One region of the Paenibacillus sp. MER TA 81-3 genome, then DNA from elsewhere that is predicted to be linked to it. Evidence: riboswitches for the same ligand, from Rfam matches in the RefSeq annotation. Region 1 holds a riboswitch; each other region holds the start of a gene.
What was found. Region 1 has a riboswitch for cyclic di-AMP ahead of M3650_RS27640 (C40 family peptidase). Riboswitches for the same ligand answer to the same signal wherever they lie in the genome.
Positions count from the first base shown of each region.

Region 2: linked by a shared signal. The riboswitch ahead of M3650_RS10240 (TrkH family potassium uptake protein) and the one ahead of M3650_RS27640 (C40 family peptidase) in region 1 are both predicted to bind cyclic di-AMP.
Region 3: linked by a shared signal. The riboswitch ahead of M3650_RS28100 (resuscitation-promoting factor) and the one ahead of M3650_RS27640 (C40 family peptidase) in region 1 are both predicted to bind cyclic di-AMP.
Region 4: linked by a shared signal. The riboswitch ahead of kdpF (K(+)-transporting ATPase subunit F) and the one ahead of M3650_RS27640 (C40 family peptidase) in region 1 are both predicted to bind cyclic di-AMP.

Region 1 covers NZ_JAMAWB010000028.1:33,771-36,888, forward strand. Annotated here, with positions in the region: gene M3650_RS27630 (M1 family metallopeptidase) at 1-503, shown strand, start outside; gene M3650_RS27635 (carbamoyl transferase) at 509-1,330, shown strand; cyclic di-AMP (ydaO/yuaA leader) riboswitch at 1,562-1,702, shown strand; gene M3650_RS27640 (C40 family peptidase) at 1,706-2,176, shown strand; gene M3650_RS27645 (serine protease) at 2,433-2,945, opposite strand; gene M3650_RS27650 (DUF4097 family beta strand repeat-containing protein) at 3,037-3,118, opposite strand, start outside.
Region 2 covers NZ_JAMAWB010000006.1:139,536-142,653, forward strand. Annotated here, with positions in the region: gene M3650_RS10235 (CPBP family intramembrane glutamic endopeptidase) at 1-1,030, opposite strand, end outside; cyclic di-AMP (ydaO/yuaA leader) riboswitch at 1,271-1,429, shown strand; gene M3650_RS10240 (TrkH family potassium uptake protein) at 1,488-2,846, shown strand; gene M3650_RS10245 (potassium channel family protein) at 2,885-3,118, shown strand, end outside.
Region 3 covers NZ_JAMAWB010000029.1:54,685-57,802, reverse strand. Annotated here, with positions in the region: gene M3650_RS28110 (HD domain-containing protein) at 1-408, shown strand, start outside; gene M3650_RS28105 (TatD family hydrolase) at 505-1,272, shown strand; cyclic di-AMP (ydaO/yuaA leader) riboswitch at 1,465-1,668, shown strand; gene M3650_RS28100 (resuscitation-promoting factor) at 1,979-3,100, shown strand.
Region 4 covers NZ_JAMAWB010000008.1:152,260-155,377, forward strand. Annotated here, with positions in the region: gene M3650_RS13450 (hypothetical protein) at 1-114, opposite strand, end outside; cyclic di-AMP (ydaO/yuaA leader) riboswitch at 639-832, shown strand; cyclic di-AMP (ydaO/yuaA leader) riboswitch at 928-1,093, shown strand; gene kdpF (K(+)-transporting ATPase subunit F) at 1,351-1,425, shown strand; gene kdpA (potassium-transporting ATPase subunit KdpA) at 1,465-3,118, shown strand, end outside.

The sequences.
Region 1 (3,118 bases):
AGCGCATAATGAAGACGTACACTCAGAAATACCGCTTCCGTCATCCAACGACCGCCGACTTCCAACGTATCGTCGAACAGGTCACCAATCGCAAATGGACCGATTTCTTCAATCAATATGTGTATGGCGGCCAAATGGCTGACTTTGCCGTGGAAAGCATTGATACTCGCACTACTGAAGTAGGCGGCGCAACAAGTTATGAAGCGATCGTCCACATTCGTAAACTGGGCGCTGACTACCCGAATATCCCAATTATATTCCGATTTGCGGACGGAAGTACGACACGCAAAGTGTGGGACGGGGATGGCGATCGGATGCAGTACCGGATCACCCATACAGCTCCATTGGATTGGGTCATGGTGGATCCGCTCTATACGATCGTAGTGGAGAATAAACACATTAACAACTATATGAAAGCACAGATCGAGGAGCCTGTGCGCACGCGAGTGAACTTAACCGTCATTAAATTCTTTGAAGCATTTACGAACATATTGGGGTGGTGAGATCGATGAAAGCTTACATACGAACCGGGTGGGATTGGTTGAAAGAGCACGTATACATATGGGTCATCCTCTTTTTATACCAACTGCTATGGGGCTTCTTCGTCTACCGCTTCATTGACGGGATCGTATTGCCCGTGCTGCTGCGGTATCCGAATCCGGCCCCGACCGAGATGAGCTCCCAGCTCTTTCTGATCGAAAGTCAGTTTCACCTGTCAAAGACGAACGACTATGCGCCTTATTTGTGGATAGTAGTCGGTTGTATGGCCATTCGCATGCTGCTGACTCCCTTCATCGAAGCCGGCTTGTTCTATGCGATAGCACATCCGCGGCAGTCGGGACTAACCTTCTTCCAGGGTATAAAAGTAGTCTGGAAGCCGATGCTTCTGCTATATACCATAAAGACGGTTCTGCTCCTGGCGCCCGCTTATTGGTTTGTACCGTATGCAGCGCACGTATTGACGACCAAATCCACCATTGCGTCATTACTTGCATCCGTCGCACCGTTTGTGCTCATCTGGGCCATATGCGGTTGGATATTTCATCATTTGTTTTTATTTATGCAATTTGGCGCCGCTTCGGAATTGTCATTACTTCAATCCGTAACGGCGGGTGTGCGTCGAATGCTCCCTATACTCGGGCTTTCCCTTATTTTCATGGGCCTTGTGCTAGTTATTAGCTTACTATTTACAACCGCAGCGATGTTCTGGACTGGCATGACCGCGCTGATTCTGCAGCAAGCATTTCCTGCTGTTCGGGCCGTGTGCAAGATGTGGGGGGTGTCCGCTCGGTACGCCATATGGCAGGAGGCTAATCAGCAATCAAAATGAGGAAAATGTAACAATTCAAAAACCCGTCACATTTCCATTTAAAAGCGTGATAAAAAAGCTTGTCTGTCGTCGGAAATGACGTTCAGACAAGCTTTTTGTATTTATTGGACAAAAAGTGTTTGTCAAAAGAAAAAAGGTCTGTTACAATAAGTCGTAGATTTATTACAACTTTGTCATGAAAGCGACATTAACATTTGCAAATTTGTAACTAACGAATACAGCAACTAAATCCGAACAGTGATGCCGAATTTCCGGACAACCGGAAAGCGGGGGAACCAGTTATTTGGGTGAATTGATCTCGTATCACAGGGATCATAGGGGACCTTCAACCGAACCCTCCAGCTAACCTCGCAGGCAAGGAAGGGGCTTTCCAATTTGAAGAAGAAGCTAGTAACGGCGGCGCTCGGCCTTAGCGTCCTATTCACATTCAGTGCAGGCAGCGCTTTCGCGGCGTCCAAGATGGATAACAAAATTGAAGATCTGTTAGGTATTACGTACAAGTATGGCGGAACCACAACGAATGGTTTCGATTGCTCCGGTTTCACCAAGTACGTATTTGACAATTTCGAAATCGATTTGCCACGCTCCTCGTCGTCTCAATTCGACGTAGGTGAAAAAGTAAGCAAAGATGAGTTGCGTCCTGGCGATTTAGTCTTCTTCGACACTAGCGGTGGAAACGGTGTGTCACATGTTGGAATCTTTGTCGGTGACGGCAAATTTGCTCATGCATCGACAGACAAAGGCACCCGCATAGACAAGCTTAGCATGGACTATTACGAGAAGCGTTATGTAGGCGCGCGTCGTGTGATGAGCGAGAACCAATACTCTTCATACGCAACAGAATAGCAATTAGCAGTCATAATGAAATTATACTTATATAGGCGTACATAGCCCGATGGGAAGCGATAACCGCTGTCTGTCGGGTTTTTCATATGTTCTGGCAGGAATCTTACACAAGATTACCCCGTCAAGCAGAAACGGAAACCATTTACCTGCGCATTATACTGAATTTAAAGGAGGCATGCCGGATAAACATGCCTCCTTATGTTATCCCAATACATCGACAGCTCGATATATTTATATGCCTTCACTATACCTTATGTTACTTCGATTCGCGCAGCTTCGCTTTCAGTTCATCAGGGCTTAACCCCTCTGTCGAAATACCCCGTTTCTCCGCTTCCTGCTTCAACCGTTCCATTCGTCTTTCGACGCGTTCTCCATCATCCCGATGTTTCTCGTGGAACATTTGTCCTTTTTCACCTAATTTCGCCTTCAGTTCCTGTCGAATTTGCTCACGGCTCTTCCCTTCAGTCTGAATGCCATGCTTCTTCGCCATGAGTTGAAGCTTTTTCTCTCGCAGCTCCTTCATTTCAGAACGAAGCTCTTTCATTTGTGTATGGATTTGCTCCAGCTCTTTATCTGTTTCCGACTCGACCTGCTTAGTGCTCTCTGCCGGCTTTGTCGATTCGGCTTGCTTCACGGCGGTTAGGGACGTATCCCCGATAAGCTTCCAATCGGTTCCGTTCAGTCCTTTCTCCCCTTGCGCCGCCGCTGGCGATGCTAAGAGAAGCATCATTAGACTGGTCCAAGCAATTACAGTTGAGGTACGTTTCAAATATATCCTCCTCCTTCTACAAGAGATGGTACTAGTATGTTCATCCAACCTGAAAGGAAACTGAAAATCAACTAAAACTTTTCTTAATTGCTCAATTGCTGCCAAGTGTAAAGTCACCCGAGCTGGTACGAACTTTCAGCTTCGCCTCGCCACTGCCGAACGCTCCTTTTAGG
Region 2 (3,118 bases), on a different contig from region 1:
CTCCCTGAAGCACTGTAATTCCGCCTTGGACGATCAAAGCGTACTCCATACGGATCTGTGCGGCAGGCACCCCGAGTTGAAGCGAGATGAGGCCAGGCAGCAGGTTCCAGATATGAAGCAGAGAGATTCCGCATGAGACGATGGACAGTGTGATTATCGTACCGGAGCGGAATCGGATAAGCTTGCGGTAACGAATGCACGCGACGAGCGCGAGAATGCTGAGCAGCAACGACATCCATGTATAACCAATTTTATAAATGGACGAAGCGGTGGCGGTCTGCTGCAATTCCTCTGTTTTATAGCTTAGCGGCACCTCCCATACTGGCTTGGCTGTGACGACGTCGTTGTTGTGAAAGTGTACGACGAAGTCAAGCGTTGCGCCGCCAACTTTGGCTTTGGGCACCGTGAACCGTATTTCGTCCTTGCTGTTCAAGCTTTCTTGCTGAATGTTCAACTCGGATGATGACCAGCCCAATTGTTTTATGGTCTGTTCCGCCACGGCGCGATAGTCTAACGTTCGGGAGACGACGGAGTCATCCGCGGCAGTCGTTGGGCGTCCGGTGAAATTGAAGCCGATAATCTGGCCGCTCGTCATGTTGACATCGATGCTCAACACATCGGGGCGGCCTCCGCGTACAACGGAGAGCAGGACTTGATACCTATCATACGGAGCCTTGCGGCTCCAAGGCTGGAATGCTTCCGTCAAACGTTCCTTGCTGATATATCCAGCCAGCGTGGAATCCGTCTGATACACGACTGTCGGGTCAGCACTTCGCAACGTCAGTTCGGATCTCCAAGACTGCTGCTTCATGTACTGAATCGCCTTGTCTACCGCCTCCGTCTTCGTAATCATTGAGACCTGTGCGCCTTCCTCCGGGCTCACCTCGGATTGCAGTAAGGGAATAATAACCTGCACGGTGAGAAACACTATGAACCCAACGATGGAAGCAATAAGTAAAGGCTTGGTTATGTAATAAGAAGGTGCAGCCTGATTATGAGCATCATGGTGTGCTTGATGGGTAAAAGACATCTTTTTTCCTCCATTTAGTCGTATATACGCAGTTCTCTTTTATTATTGTATCCACTTCATTTGTGTAAAGTCCAGCAGAGGAATGAAGCTACGCCTTGATAATGAAAGAGTTCTCGATACATTTCAAGAAAATGGGGTTTTGTAAGCGCTATTTAACGTTATTTTTCAGCCTATTCAACTGAATTTGTTCGATCTCTGACTTTGTGCGCGAGTAGGGAAACGTATATAATCTCGTTATGAATTGCATACATGCCGAGTTTCGTCAATGTACGAAAGCGGGGGAACCGATTAATGGGGTGAATTTCGCGTATGACGGGTCATAAGAACCGTCTGCGAATAGGGCAGCCTGAACGTGCCCGAATCCGTCAGCTAACCTCGTAGGCAAGTGCGTCAGGATACCAGCGATAGCATTGGATTTCCAGTGCTTTTTTTCGTGGACAAAAAGAGGTGACACCCCTTGAAGCTTTCAAGGAAAAATAGGATTTTACATTTAACGCCGTCACGCATACTTGTCGTTGGATTTGCATTAATTATTTTATTAGGCGCATTTCTGCTTATGCTGCCGATATCAAATTCCAACGGACAGCCGCTTTCTTTTGTTGATGCGTTTTTCACAGCAACATCAGCAACCTGCGTGACCGGGCTAGTTGTGGTCGATACAGGCACCAACTTTACGGTGTTCGGGCAAGTGGTCATTATGCTGCTCATTCAAGTCGGCGGGCTTGGCTTCATGACGATGGCGACGTTGTTCGCGCTTGCTTTTAAAAAAAGAATTTCGTTAAAGGAACGTCTTATTTTACAAGAAGCGCTTAATCAAGGCAGCATGGAGGGAATTGTCCGCCTTATCCGCAAGGTGCTGCTGTTTGCCTTCTGTATCGAAGGAACCGCCGCCATTCTGTTTGCGACGCGTTGGGCGTTCGACCTGCCACTCGGACAAGCCATTTATTTCGGGATATTCCATGCGGTGTCATTGTTCAACAATGCTGGATTCGACCTGTTCGGTTCGGTGTACGGACCGTTCTCCAGCTTAACGAGCTATGTGGGAGATCCGGTCATTAATACAGTGGCTATGTTGCTCATCGTACTGGGCGGGATTGGCTTTATCGTATTGTCCGATGTAGTGGATTATCGCCGTACCCGCAAATTGTCGCTGCATACGAAGATTGTTTTGACAATGACCGGACTTCTTATTGTTATCGGCACAGTCGTTATATTCATATTTGAATTTACCAATACACGCACGCTCGCCGGTTTAAGCGGGTGGGAGCAGTTCTGGGCTTCTTTGTTCCAGTCTGTCAGCCCGCGTACGGCCGGCGCGAATACCATCGATATCGGCGCCATGCGCCAAGCTTCCCAGTTTTTTATGATCATACTGATGTTTATTGGGGCTTCGCCCGGTTCAACCGGGGGAGGGATCAAGACAACGACGTTCGCCATTCTTGTCGGTGCGGTCATTACGATGATTCGGGGAAAAGAGGATATCGTCATCTATCGCTATCGCTTGGCGAAGGACAGAATATTCAAAGCCGTTACATTGACCTTGTTGGCGTTGTTCCTGGTCATTATGGTCTCGATGATATTATCGACGACAGAGGACCATCCGTTCCTTATGATTTTGTTCGAGACGACGTCTGCCTTCGGCACGGTCGGCTTGACAATGGGCTTAACGACGGATTTGACCGATTTCGGCAAGGTGCTTCTATGTTTGACGATGTTTGCCGGGCGATTGGGGCCGATAACGCTGGCCTATGCGCTCGGACCGAAGAGCGAGCGGGAACTGTACCGCCATCCGGAAGGCAAGATTACGATAGGGTAAATAGAGAATAGTAATGGATGAAGGAGTTAATAGCTATTATGGAGTTGCAGCAGTTTGCAGTAGTCGGGATGGGACGATTTGGATCGAGCCTCGCCAAGGAACTAGTCAGACTAGGACATCAAGTGCTGGGCATCGATAAAGATGAAGAGGTAGTTGCGGACATGACGGGCATGGTGACCCATGCCGTCGTGGCGGATGCGACGGATGAAGATGTGCTCCGCTCGCTCGGCATTCGCAACTTTGATTGCGCCATTGTTGCGATTGGCGATGAC
Region 3 (3,118 bases), on a different contig from region 1:
ATGCAATGGATAAATGAACCGGATGAGCTTCTCGCCGACTTGTGTCAGCGATTCATCGAGCGTAAACTGTACAAGTATATTGAAGTGGACGAGTTGAATGCTGAATGGCTGTGCCGTGAATGGCATGCGGCAGGCTTGAATCCGGACTACGACATTATGTTCGATTCACCTTCGGATAATCCGTATGATGTGTATCGCTCGGGAGACGAACCGACGCAGCAGCACATATTGCTGTGGGATGGTCATGACCAAGTGATGGAATTGTCCAAAAAATCGGACATTGTGCGTTCCATCAGCGGCATTCGCCGTGGAAATCATTACATTTATTTCCCGATGGACAAGCTTCAAGCTGTGGAACATCGGCTCACGGATGAAGTGAAGCGGATGTTCCTGCAGCGAAAAAATTGAGTCCAAGAACTGGTCGATGGATGGAAAGTGGAAACAAGCTCTTTAAATTAAGAAGGAGAAAGTAATCAATACAATTTTAAAAGGAGCGCATTTGACGTGTTATTTGATACGCATACCCATTTGGACAACGAAGCATTTGACGAGGATCGTGAGGCAATGATCGCTCATGCTGTGGAGCAGGGCGTTACACGTATGGTCAATGTCGGCTTTAACCGCGAGACCATTCCTACAACAATGGCGTTAGCTGAGAAATATGATTTCATATATGCGGCTGTAGGCTGGCATCCGGTGGATGCCATAACAATGAAGCCAGAGGATATCGATTGGATTGCCGAGCTCACCAAGCATGACAAAGTCGTCGCCATCGGCGAGATTGGTCTCGACTATCATTGGGATACTTCACCGAAGGATGTTCAGCAGCGTGTATTTCGTCAGCAGATCGGGCTGGCCCGGGAGTTGCACATGCCCATCGTCATTCATAATCGCGAGGCGCATGAAGATGTGATTCGTATTTTGCGTGAAGAGAAGGCGAGTGAAGTCGGTGGGATTATGCATTCCTTCTCCGGCAGCTGGGAGACTGCAAAAATGTGTCTGGACATGGGGTTCTACCTTTCCTTTGGCGGACCGATTACGTTTAAAAATGCAAAGCAGCCCAAAGAAGTGCTTGTAAAGATACCAGATGACCGATTACTCGTCGAAACGGATTCCCCATATTTGACTCCTCACCCTTTTCGCGGGAAAAGAAACGAGTCTGCTCATGTGCGTCTCGTAGCAGAGGCGGCGGCGCAATTGAAAGGAATGGAATTTGAAGAATTTTGCAGAATAACGACTGAAAACGGACTGACATGTTTTGACATACGGTGAAAATCAATGAAAAACCGATGAAATAAAGTTCTAGACCACAAGATAAGTGGATTTGTTCACGAAAAAGCGATTTTGTTACTTTTTTTTAACCCTTTTTGACTTAAAACGTGATTGATACCATCTTTACAAGGTGATTGCAAACACGATATGATTTCTCACAGATGTTCGTAAACACTTGAATATTGTTCCAACCAACCAGTATCGCTTAATCTCCATTTTGGAGAGCGGGGGAACCAAAGCGCGAGCAATCCGGGAATGAATACATGTTCATTCATGCGGAATGTATCCTAGGGGTGAATTCTGAACAGCCGAGCCATGAGCCGGTGAGTTGAGATAGGGCGACTCTCACAAGCCCGAACCCGACAGCTAACCTCGTCAGCGTATCGGAGAGAGGGGTCCGCGTGCGTCCTACACTGTTGACGTTTGGGTTTCATTTGGGAAGCCACGACAAGAGTCGCCTCTTACGCTAGGCTTCTTTTGTTTCTCTTGAAACTTCTTTTTTCGAATAAAGAAAAGAAAGACGTCATAGGGTTATGAAATAGGAGGTGGGAGCAGCCGTTACTGGAGTTGGTGTGAAGAATTCGACCATAGCTTGCACATAAGCTCGACAGATGAACGTATTCTTCGCAAACATTCTTGATATAGTCGCGTCAGATGGAATCATGCAAAACACTCGACGGCGGGACTATGTAAGGAGGACCGAGAAGTGGGAGAGATCGTTAATGACGAAACCCATGAACCCCGATCATCCAGCATGTCGCTCGCAATGCGATGGAAGCATGAAAATGTACGTGTCGTGTCTGTCATTGCTGCTGTTGCGGTTGTTATCACGTTGATTACGGTATTATATATGTATGGTGCATCGAAGAAGACACTGTCCATCCGCGTAGATGGACAAGAGCACGCTATAGAAACACGCCAAGATACGCTTCGTAATGTTTTGGATGAGCATGCGATAGCGGTAGGGGCACATGATGCCGTATCCAAACCGTTGGATACGGAAATAACAGATGGCGATAAGATCGTCATCGAACGCGCGTTACCCGTTAACGTGATGGTAGACGGACAGAAGAAGACGCATTATACGACCAAAAAGTCGGTGAGCGACGTTTTAGTATCGCTTCAAATACCTGTCAAGACGGCTGACAAGGTATATCCGGGTCAAGATGCTGCCGTTGCAAGTAATATGGACATTCGTATCGTGCGTGTCAGTAAGAACGTAGAAGAGCGAAAAGTGAAGGTTCCATTCCAAGTCGTCAAGAAAGCTGATCCTACCTTGTTGAAGGGGAAGACGAAGACGGTTCAAAAGGGGAAAGAGGGAATCGTCGTCCAAAAGATTGAAAAAGTATATGAGGACGGCAAACTCGTATATTCGCAGTTAGTGGATAAGTCCGTTCAGACGAAGCAGGTCAATCAGGTTCTAGCCTATGGAACGAAGAAGGAACCTGAAGTGGTCGTTCTGTCGGCAAGCTCTCCGAGTGTCGGCTCTGGCAAAGGGGGCAAGGTCGGCTTCGATTACAAGGATATGCTGGAGAACGTTCAATTAACCGCCTATACGGAACAAGAAGGGTCACCGGGAGCCAAGACCGCCTCCGGCACCAAGGTGGTGGAAGGACGTACGATCGCGGTAGATCCGAAGCTCATTCCGCTTGGATGGTGGGTGTATATCGAGGGCGTCGGATTTCGACGTGCTGAAGATACAGGCGGAGCGGTAAAAGGCAAAATTATTGACGTTTATTACGAAAGCAAAGGTGCTGTACGCAAGTTTGGCAGGAAAAAGGGCCATACGGTGTATGTGATCGGTCCGGTGAAGCCGGAAGCAAATTAATTGATGCGATGACGCGGC
Region 4 (3,118 bases), on a different contig from region 1:
TTTCAATACCAACGTTAGCGGCCTTGAGCCGCCTTCCAATCCGTGTCCGGACGACACAGATATTTGATACAATTCCAAATTGCTAATGATTCGTTCCGCTTGCTGCTTTGCCATGTTCATTCCCTCCAGGCATTGTCTTGCGCGCAGCGAAGCCATCATGACTGATTGCCGCGGGTTGCTGCGGCATAATTGAACAATCAGAAAGAATGATGGTGTACGACACGTATCTTACTCATTTCCTTTATGCTTTGTACAATGTGAAAACAGTTAAAAAACCGTATATTTTCATCGAATCGGCTGGGAAATTGGTTTTATTTACAAATAGGAACTGTTTATTTCGCGATTTTACGGTTGTTTCTTCGAAAAGCTAATGTTTTCTGAAAATGCAGAAACCGCATCACGATTTCTGCGCAAAATGGGTGAAGGGAGACTGTGCTCATATGATGCGCCCTACAGAGGAAGTATTCTGAAATACCGAGCAAGAACGAGATAATGAACGCGATAAATGGATTTAGAAGTATAAATCGATTTTGGCAGACCAAAAGCCGCCGTTTTCTAGTCATTTTTGGAAATTTGGCTGCTTTACAAAGTAACTGCCGAGACGTAATATACGTTCATGAATTAAATTATCCGTTCAGCATTCTGAATCGCTTAATTTCTGCACAGCAGAAAGCGGGGGAACCAACATCTGATCGAATTCCGATGTGAGAGTCGGAGAACGGTCATGGGGTGAATCCTGCGGAATTGGATTCTATGGGTCTAATTCCGGGGTAGGGCAACTCTCACTGCCCGAATCCGTCAGCTAACCTCGTAAGCGTAGGAGAGAGGATGAGGACTCGTGATCGATTAATCGGCCACAGGGTTTATGCCTCTGTGGCTTTTTATTGTCTTCTCATGAAAATAATGAAAATCATAGCTTGTACCTTTTCAAATTTATCGCTTAATTTCTGTAAAGCAGAAAGCGGGGGAACCAACGAGCTTGGGCGCATAGTTGACCGAGCTCACGGGGTGAATCCGACAGTTCACTGTCGGTAGGGCGACTCTCGCGCCCGAATCCGTCAGCTAACCTCGTAAGCGTACGGAGAGAGGCAACGATCGTCGTGTGTGACACGGTTTAATAGACTGTGCCCAGAAACCACGAGAAAGTTCCTTTTCTCGCAGGTTTCTTTTTTATTGCCTTTTTTGGGCGTGAGAGCACGATTGCGTGTTAAAAACAATGCTAATGAAGAGAGGTTGTCACATGTCTGATCTATATATGATTGCTGCTCTAGCCCTTGTCTTTTCCATGTTCTGCGGATTTTTGGCATGGTGCGGCAAAGTTGTCGAACAAACGGGAGGAGACGAACGATGATGTTCCTCACCATTTGTATCGTGTTTCTGTTCCTGTACTTAATTTACGCGCTGATTCATCCGGAAAAATTTTAACCGAACGACGAACTTATACATTAGAGGGGGAGCCTATCCATGGGGATTTTGCAAATTGCGGCGGTTCTTATTCTGCTGCTTCTACTTGTCAAACCATTAGGGAGCTATATGTACCATGTGTTCTCTAATCAACCGAACCGGACCGACAAGCTGTTTACACCGTTCGAGAATGTCATTTATGGCATTGCGGGTCTGAAGAACCGCTCCGGCATGTCGTGGAAGAAATATACGCTCAGTTTGATTTTGACCAACATTGTGCTGGTCGTGCTAGGATATATCATTTTGCGAGTGCAGAAGCTGCTGCCGCTGAATCCGAACGGCATCGACAATATGGAGCCGACACTCTCGTTCAATACGATTATCAGCTTTATGACTAACACGAATTTACAGCATTACAGCGGTGAATCCGGGCTGACCTATTTCTCGCAAATGGCGGTCATTATGATGATGATGTTCACGTCAGCGGCCACCGGTATCGTCGTGGCCATCGCCTTTATTCGCGGGATTACGTCCAAAGGAAATACGCTTGGCAACTTTTTCGTTGACTTTGTCAAGGCGCATACGCGCTTACTGCTGCCACTCGCAGTTGTTGTGACGCTTATTCTTGTTGCATTGCAAGTTCCGCAAACCTTCGGGGCTACGGTGCAGGCGACAACGCTGCAAGGAGACGTGCAATCCATTGCGCGGGGCCCGGTTGCCTCGCTGGTGTCGATTAAGCACTTGGGTACGAACGGCGGCGGATTTTTCGGGGTGAACTCTTCTCATCCGTTCGAGAACCCGAACCCGCTTACGAATGTGATTGAGATATTATCGATGTGGTGCATCCCGGCTGCATTGACTTACACCTTCGGCAAATTTGCCCGCAATCAGAAGCAAGGGTGGGTCATCTTCGGTGCGATGAGCATGCTGTTTCTCATGTTTTTGTCGCTGGCCTATTATGCGGAAAGTCAAGGCAATCCGGCGATAAACGCACTTGGCATCGATGCTGCGCAAGGCAGCATGGAGGGGAAGGAGGTGCGCTTCGGCATTGCCCAATCCGCCCTATTCACGACCGTAACGACGGCAGCTACGACCGGCACAGTCAACAATATGCATGATACATTAACGCCGCTCGGCGGCTTAGTGCCGCTGGGGCAAATGATGCTGAACTGTGTGTTCGGCGGAGACGGTGTCGGCTTGGTCAATATGTTGATGTATGCCATACTGGGCGTGTTCTTGTGCGGTCTTATGGTCGGGAGAACGCCGGAATTTCTGGGACGCAAGATTGAGGCCAGGGAAATGAAGTTGGTGGCGATTGCTATTTTGGCCCATCCGTTCATTATTTTAGTTCCAACGGCGATCGCTTTCCTGACCGATTTGGGCAGGGGGTCCATAACCAATCCGGGTTATCACGGCATCTCTCAAGTGCTGTATGAGTTTACGTCGTCGGCAGCAAACAATGGATCTGGATTCGAGGGGCTGGCAGACAACACGCCATTTTGGAATATTTCTACGGGCCTGGTTATGCTGTTCGGACGGTATATCTCGATTATTGCGCTGCTCGGTGTAGCAGACTCGATGGTTAAGAAGCAGTGGATACCAGAAACGATCGGAACGTTTCGTACGGACAATGCGCTGTATACGGCCATCCTCGTCGGAACCGTGTTCATTATCGGCGCACTGACCTTCTTGCCCGTGCTTGTATTGGGACCCA